2 regions of the Flavobacterium sp. CFBP9031 genome follow, and region 1 is predicted to be linked to the other one. Evidence: riboswitches for the same ligand, from Rfam matches in the RefSeq annotation. Region 1 holds a riboswitch; the other holds the start of a gene.
The links. Region 1 has a riboswitch for S-adenosylmethionine ahead of SOM12_RS10630 (alpha/beta fold hydrolase). Riboswitches for the same ligand answer to the same signal wherever they lie in the genome.

Region 1 (3,420 bases):
AAAGTATTTAAAATACGAAGCGGAATATTCTTTTCTAACAAAGGAATAATTGTCTTCGCATGAAGAATCGTTGCACCAAAATTTGCCAGCTCATTTGCTTCATTGAAAGATAAATATTCAATCTTCTTAGCATCGGCAACCAAATCTGGGTTTGCTGTATAGATTCCGTCTACGTGCGTGAAGTTTTGTAATTCTTCTGCATTTAAATAATTTGCGATTAACGAAGCGGTATAGTTACTGCCATTTCTACCTAAAGTAGTTGTGTCGTTGTTGTTGTTTGAGCCAATGAAGCCTGTAACTATATTAACCGTTTCGCCGTTATGTTCTTTAAAATAATTGACTACGTTTTTCTTTGAAAGCTGTTCTAAAGGCTGAGCATCGCCAAATTTAGAATCTGTTTTCAACAAATCTCTTGTATCTACAAAATTGGCAGGAATTCCTTTTTCCAATAAAATTGCTGTCAATAATTTAGCCGAAAGCAATTCGCCTTTAGATAAAATCTGGTCTTTGATTTTTTTGCTGTAATCTCCAATTAAACTTACTCCTTCAAAAAGTTTGTCTAATACATTAAATTCTTCCGATAAATCAACATTCGGATAATCTGATATTTGATATTTTTTAAAATTCTCTAATAATTCCTTGTAACTGCCGTTTTTAGCAGCAATGCTCAAAATAAACTCTAATTCGTCTGTAGCATTTCCGCGTGCAGAAACCACAACGGCAATTTTTTCACCTTGACTTACTTTATCAGAAATGATTGAAACAACTTTGTTAAGTCCTTCTCCGTTTGCTAACGATTTACCTCCAAATTTTAATACTTTCATTTTATTTCTTTATTGTTTCTGCCTTAAAAATATCGGCAAGTAAATGATCTAATTGTTTGTACTCGATTAAAAAAGCGTCATGTCCGTGAACCGAATCAATTTCGCTATAGAAAACATTATCTTTAAATTTCTTCAATTCCTCGTAGGTTTCTACATTCTCCTTAGCTGTAAAAAACAAATCCGAATTGATTCCGACAATATGAATTGAAGCTTTTGTTTTAGACAATAAGTTTTCAAAACTTTCACTATTTCTAGTAATATCAATTGTTTTAAGCAACTGATTCATTAATTTATAAGAAGACAATTGGAATCTTTTCTGCAATTTTTTCCCGTGATGTGCAAGCCAGCTTTCAATATTAAAAATCAAAAGATCTTGGTTGATCGTACGCTGAAATTTTTCTTTGAAAGATTCTGGCGAACGGTAACAAAGCATTGCATGTATTCTGGCGTCTTCAATTGGTTTCGAAGAATTATTGAGAATTTGCTCTTGTAAAAAGCAATTTGCAATAAGCCAATCAGTAGATTTCCAATCACTCGCAATCGGAATAAGGTTTTCTGTAATATTTGGCGATAAAGCTAAAATTTCCCAAGCAATTCCACCTCCAACAGAACCTCCAATAACTGCAAAAAGCTTTTCGATATTTAGAGTTTTTACACCTTCGATAAAGATTTTGGCAATGTCTCTAGCCGTAAAATCTAAATAGTTGTCAATTAAAAAAGAATTGCTTCCGTTTCCTGGAATATCGAAAGCGAGAATGGTATAAACAGCACTATCAATAGTTTTACCTTCGCCAATTAAGTCATTCCACCAGCCATTTTCACCAGTAACTTGCGAATTTCCAGTTAAAGCATGATTAACCAAAACAATAGGCGCGCTGTGCAAAGGTTGCCCTGCCAGCGTAAAACTTAATGGTATAGAATGATAAGTTGCACCACTTTCTGTGATGAAATCTTGAATTATAATGGGATTTGGTATATTTTCCAATTTCAAATCTGTTGTATTATTGATTTGTATATGGAAATATTAGAAAGAAAAACTAGGTTTAACTAGAAAAAATCTTGTTGTTATCTTTCCACGTTTGGCGTGGTAGAATGTAGCACCTTCTTCGTTTTACCGAAGGGTTGCTAAGGCTTCATCGGGTCTAATCCCTCGTCCTTTCTTTATAACATTTCAATACGTGTTTGAACTTAACGAGTGCAAATTAACTACTAATTTCGCTAACAAACAAATTTTATCTAAAAGTGTTTGTTAAATTTCTGTGACATACTTTAGCAAAAACTATTATACGCAAAAATTTACCGAACAAAAATGCCCAGTAAAATTAAGCAGGTTTTCACCTAGTTTATGATGCTTTTCCGTTTAGATAAAAAGCGTTTCATTTTCTTTTGAATACATCAAAAACAATAAAGAGTTTGGTGCTTTTTTTGCAGCGCTTTTATCTTCCTCTGTGATTCCGAATCTTGGGTGAGCCAATTCGTTTGTTGGCGGCGGATTACTATTTTTTGTTCTTCTATTTTTAAATTTAGAAATTTTTTCTGCGAAGTAGTTCAATTTGCTCATGATATTAAGTTTTAGTTAAGTTGTGTTTTATAATCTTTATTTCTCGTTTATCTTTTTGTTAATTCGTTTTACCGAATAAAAAAACCCTTTTGGATTTTTAGATACCAAAAGGGTTTAAGTTTTTACACTCATGTATACTTTTAGTATCAACAGACGTATGCGCAAATAAGCGCGACAGTAAACATCTTGTTCATCTGTAAGGATTTATTCATCTGTGATTTATATTGTATTTTTAAATTTTGCATTTCTGTTAAATTAAAAAGCCTCCTAATATTTCTATCGGAGGCTCTTACTATATTGTTATTGTATTCTTACAATTTTTTTAAGCAATAGACACCCCAGCCTCGGTCTTAACCGAAATGGCACAAAACATTTTGTTGACTTTTAAGTTCATTTGATTTCTAGTAGTTTTTGGGTATAACAAATATGCAAATATTTTTTTTATTACACAAATAAAATTCAAGAATTTAATTACAAAATTCGTTGAAAATGTGTTTTTTAACGACAAAAAACATCTTACAAAAACGAAAACGAAATAACAAAGGTAAAAAACTTACAAAAAAGCTAATTTTTTCTTCATGACTCCATTTGACAAATCAATTTATCAAAGAACTTTTTTCTCTTTTTTCTTTTTTTTAACTAAAAAATTAAAGCCAAACAGCTTCTTTGCTCCTAATTCGCTCCGCAATTTTCAGAATATCGGTTATAATTCCTCTAGAAATCGCTTGTTTGCACGGCGGAGCACTTTGAATTACGATCGGAATATCGGCATAAGATTTAGTAAAAAATTCAAAAATGGCATCAGAACCTTTCAATTGTCCGATTGGAGAATCTACTGGTTCCGAAATCAACTTAACTTCCAAAATGCCTTTTTCAACATCAAATTCACCCACATATCTCAATACATGATTTTCTGCTTGAGTAATTTTGGTGATTTTAAAAGATTTATCGAGAGCGTCTTTGTTTAGCACTCCGTTTTTCTCCAAATGCTCTTCGGTTATAAATGGCTTGATTTTAATGTCTGAAAGCTCAAAA
Region 2 (3,420 bases), on a different contig from region 1:
CAATTTTATTGAGCATTATATCTTCGATCGGATGGTATAATCTTCCGCTGGCAACCCAATCTGCATAAACCAGATTTTGTTCTCCGTAAACCGATTCGAAAGTATGGTCAATTCCTACTGTATTTTCTCTAAATTTAGAAAAGTAACATTCAGGCTCTGTTGGTTTTGTTGTTGGCTCAATCGCATTCATTTCCTTATCATTTTAAATTAACTAATATGTATTCCTTCTCAATTTTTGTCATTTCGAGGAACGACAAGATTGCGTATTTCTTTATTAAATTTTATTTTCTAAAAGCGTTTTTAGTGTAGCTTGTAATTCTTCTCCATGCAGATTTTTAGCGACGATTATTCCTTTAGAATCCACTAAATAATTTCCTGGAATAGCTCTTACACCGTATAATTTAGCAACAGCACTGTTCCAGAAAAGTAAATCTGAAACATGTGTCCAGGTTAAATTATCATCTTGGATTCCTTTAATCCAGTTTTCTTTCTTTTTATCTAGAGAAATCCCTACAATGTTGAATCCTTTATCATGAAATTCTTTGTAAGCGGCTACAATATTCGGATTCTCTCTTCGGCATGGCCCGCACCATGAAGCCCAAAAATCAACTAGAGTATAACCTCCCTTTAAATTGTCATAAAGTCGAACTGGCTTTCCGTCAGGATCATTGGCTGTAAAATCAGGGGCTTTTTTACCAACTGCTAATCCGTCTAAAACAATAGCCAGTTCTTTTAATTCTTTCACGTAAGTGGTATTTTGAAGACTTTTATCCAGCAAAGCAATATTTTGTGTAATCTGCTCTGGCGTTAATCTATAAGACCAGTTTCTGTACAATACATAAGCCGAAACAATAGATTTTGGATGTTCGGTTATGAATTTACTGATTTCTACATCTTTGCTCTTTTTATAGATTTCGAACAAATCTTGAGAAGCCGAACCTTCAACTACAGAAGCAGTATAATATTTCTTCGGACTCAGTTTTACTGTAATCGGGTCTTTTTCAAGAAAAACATACAAAGGCGAACTTTCTGTATTGACACTTAATCCGTATAATTCTGGTGTTTTTACTTTTGTTTTAAAACTAAAATTTCCATCTTTTACTTTTACCGAATCAATTGTAGTAAACATTTTATTGTGAAACTTTTGCAGGTAAACATATTGTGCTACGGTATCGACAACAGTCCCTTTTAATTGTAAATTATTTTCCTGCGCTTGAGTTTGAAAAGCTCCAAAAAGCAAAGCAAAACCGAATAGTATTTTTTTCATTTTATTTTTAGTTTTAAGATTAGACAAAAGAATTTTAGGCCAATGAAAAAGTCATTAGCGATATTGTTGTTTATAAAAGAAATTGGAGAGAAACTAGTCTTTTAGCCTTCAGAAAAAAGCAAAACTGTTTTCTTCAAAAATGGAATTCAAGAGTTCATAACTGGTGTACAAAATGGATTCTGCTTTCATAATAAAGATTTTAATTGGATGATCTTAAACAGATTTACGGAGAAATCTTTCTTATCTGCCCGCACACAGCGGAAGGATTTAGCACCTTATTCGGCAACAGGTTGCTAAGACTTCAATGGGCCTATTCCCTCAGTCTTTCTGGATAAGTATCATTATATAAATTTTCTGTGATACAAATATATATTAATTCTACCGAATTAGTCAAGTTTAAAATCATTTTTTTTATTTTTTTTTATTAAAATAACCTTTCAATACAATTCAAGATTTTAAAAATCAACATCTTAAAATAAAAAACACTTTTTAGCAAGCCCTTTTTTTATAAAAGAAATTCATACGTTTTGCTTTTCAAGAAAAGAAAACATCGTTTTATTCTGCAAGAAAAACATGCAAATATTTATTCTTTTCAAGATTTGAAAAAGTTTCTTTTACTCCATTTTCAAGGTTTGAAGTAATTAATCTCAAGACCTGTTTTAAGTCGTCAAAATTATTTGGTTTCACAAAATAGCAGAGCGCTCCAAGATTGGCAGCCGTATCCATATCATTTATGTATGAAGAAGTAGAAATCATAATTACAGGAATATCTCTATATCGTTCTTCTGATTTTAATTGCTTCAGACATTCCCAGCCGTTCATAACTGGCATATTTAAATCTAGAAAAACAATTTCTGGAATCTTCTCCTGATTTTTCAGCGTATTTAGCACACCGCTACCATTTTCTGAACAATGACAAACAATACTTTCATCTATTTCTGCCAATGCTTCGCAAAACATTTCTGCATCATCCTGATCGTCATCTGCCAATAAAATCATCTTTTCTTGCATACTTAAATGTCTTTTACTTTTTGCTCAAATGGCAATGTTATAATAAAAATGGCTCCTTTATTAGCAATTCCTGTGGCTGTAATACTTCCGCCGTGACGTTCGGCTATTTTTTTGCAAAGCGATAACCCTAACCCCGTTCCTTCATAACGATCCTTAGAATTTAAGCGTGTAAAGGTTTCAAAAATTCGTCCTGTTTGATCAAGATCAAAACCAATTCCGTTATCTTCTACTGTAATTATCGCAATTCTGTTCCCTTCTTCAATTTGTTCTGTTGCTGTAATACTTATTTCTGGCGGAGTATCTTCTTTAGCAAATTTAATAGAATTATTAATAAGATTATAAAACAGCTGATACAACAATACTGAAGCACCTTCTATAATAGGAAGTTCTTCAAAATAAATGGTCCCATTTGTATTTTGAAGCGCAATTTCAAGATCAGTTTCTATATTTTTAATAACTTCATTTAAATCGACTACTGTAGTTTTTTGCGAATCGGCATTCATTTTCGAATACGCTAAAACACCATCAATCATATTAAACATACGATCTGCCGCGACATGAATTCGTTCAATATATTTTGATGAAGATTCGTCAAACTGTCCTGCCATATGATCTTCTAGACGGCTTAAAAAAGTTTTAATCTTTCGAACCGGTTCTTTTAAATCATGCGAAGCAACATGCGCAAACTGCTGTAAATCGTCGTTAGATCTTTGCAGTTCTTTAGTGCGATCTGTTACCAAAATCTCAAGTTTTTCAGTAATCGACTTTTGTTCGTGAATATCTGTACAGGTGCCAAACCAATTGGTAATGATGCCTTCTTTATCTCTAATAGGAAGCGCTTTACTTAAAAACCATCGGTATTCTCCTGTATTGGCATTTTTTAAACGAAATTCCGTCTGATAAGGAACTCCGGCATGGACACTTTCGTACCACATTTTTGACACTAAATAAACATCATCTGCATGTAATTTTGAAATCCAGCTTGGATCTCCAAATTCATCTTCTATGTAACCCGTATATTCGTACCAGCGGCTATTGTAATAATCAACAAAACCTTCTGAATTGGCTGTCCAAATAATTTGAGGAACCAAATCTGCAAGCTGTCTAAATCGTTCTCCACTTTCTGCAATAACATTTTGAAG

Region 2: another riboswitch for S-adenosylmethionine. It lies ahead of SOM12_RS01960 (TlpA disulfide reductase family protein); the one in region 1 lies ahead of SOM12_RS10630 (alpha/beta fold hydrolase).

What each region holds. Positions count from the first base shown of each region.
Region 1 is NZ_JAXCWF010000005.1:219,690-223,109, forward strand. Features, by position in the region: gene thrA (bifunctional aspartate kinase/homoserine dehydrogenase I) at 1-824, opposite strand, end outside; gene SOM12_RS10630 (alpha/beta fold hydrolase) at 826-1,809, opposite strand; SAM riboswitch class I at 1,887-1,994, opposite strand; gene SOM12_RS10635 (hypothetical protein) at 2,185-2,385, opposite strand; gene SOM12_RS10640 (aspartate kinase) at 3,033-3,420, opposite strand, start outside.
Region 2 is NZ_JAXCWF010000001.1:446,283-449,702, forward strand. Features, by position in the region: gene SOM12_RS01955 (aminotransferase class V-fold PLP-dependent enzyme) at 1-190, opposite strand, end outside; gene SOM12_RS01960 (TlpA disulfide reductase family protein) at 275-1,267, opposite strand; SAM riboswitch class I at 1,505-1,605, opposite strand; gene SOM12_RS01965 (response regulator) at 1,823-2,278, opposite strand; gene SOM12_RS01970 (PAS domain S-box protein) at 2,281-3,420, opposite strand, start outside.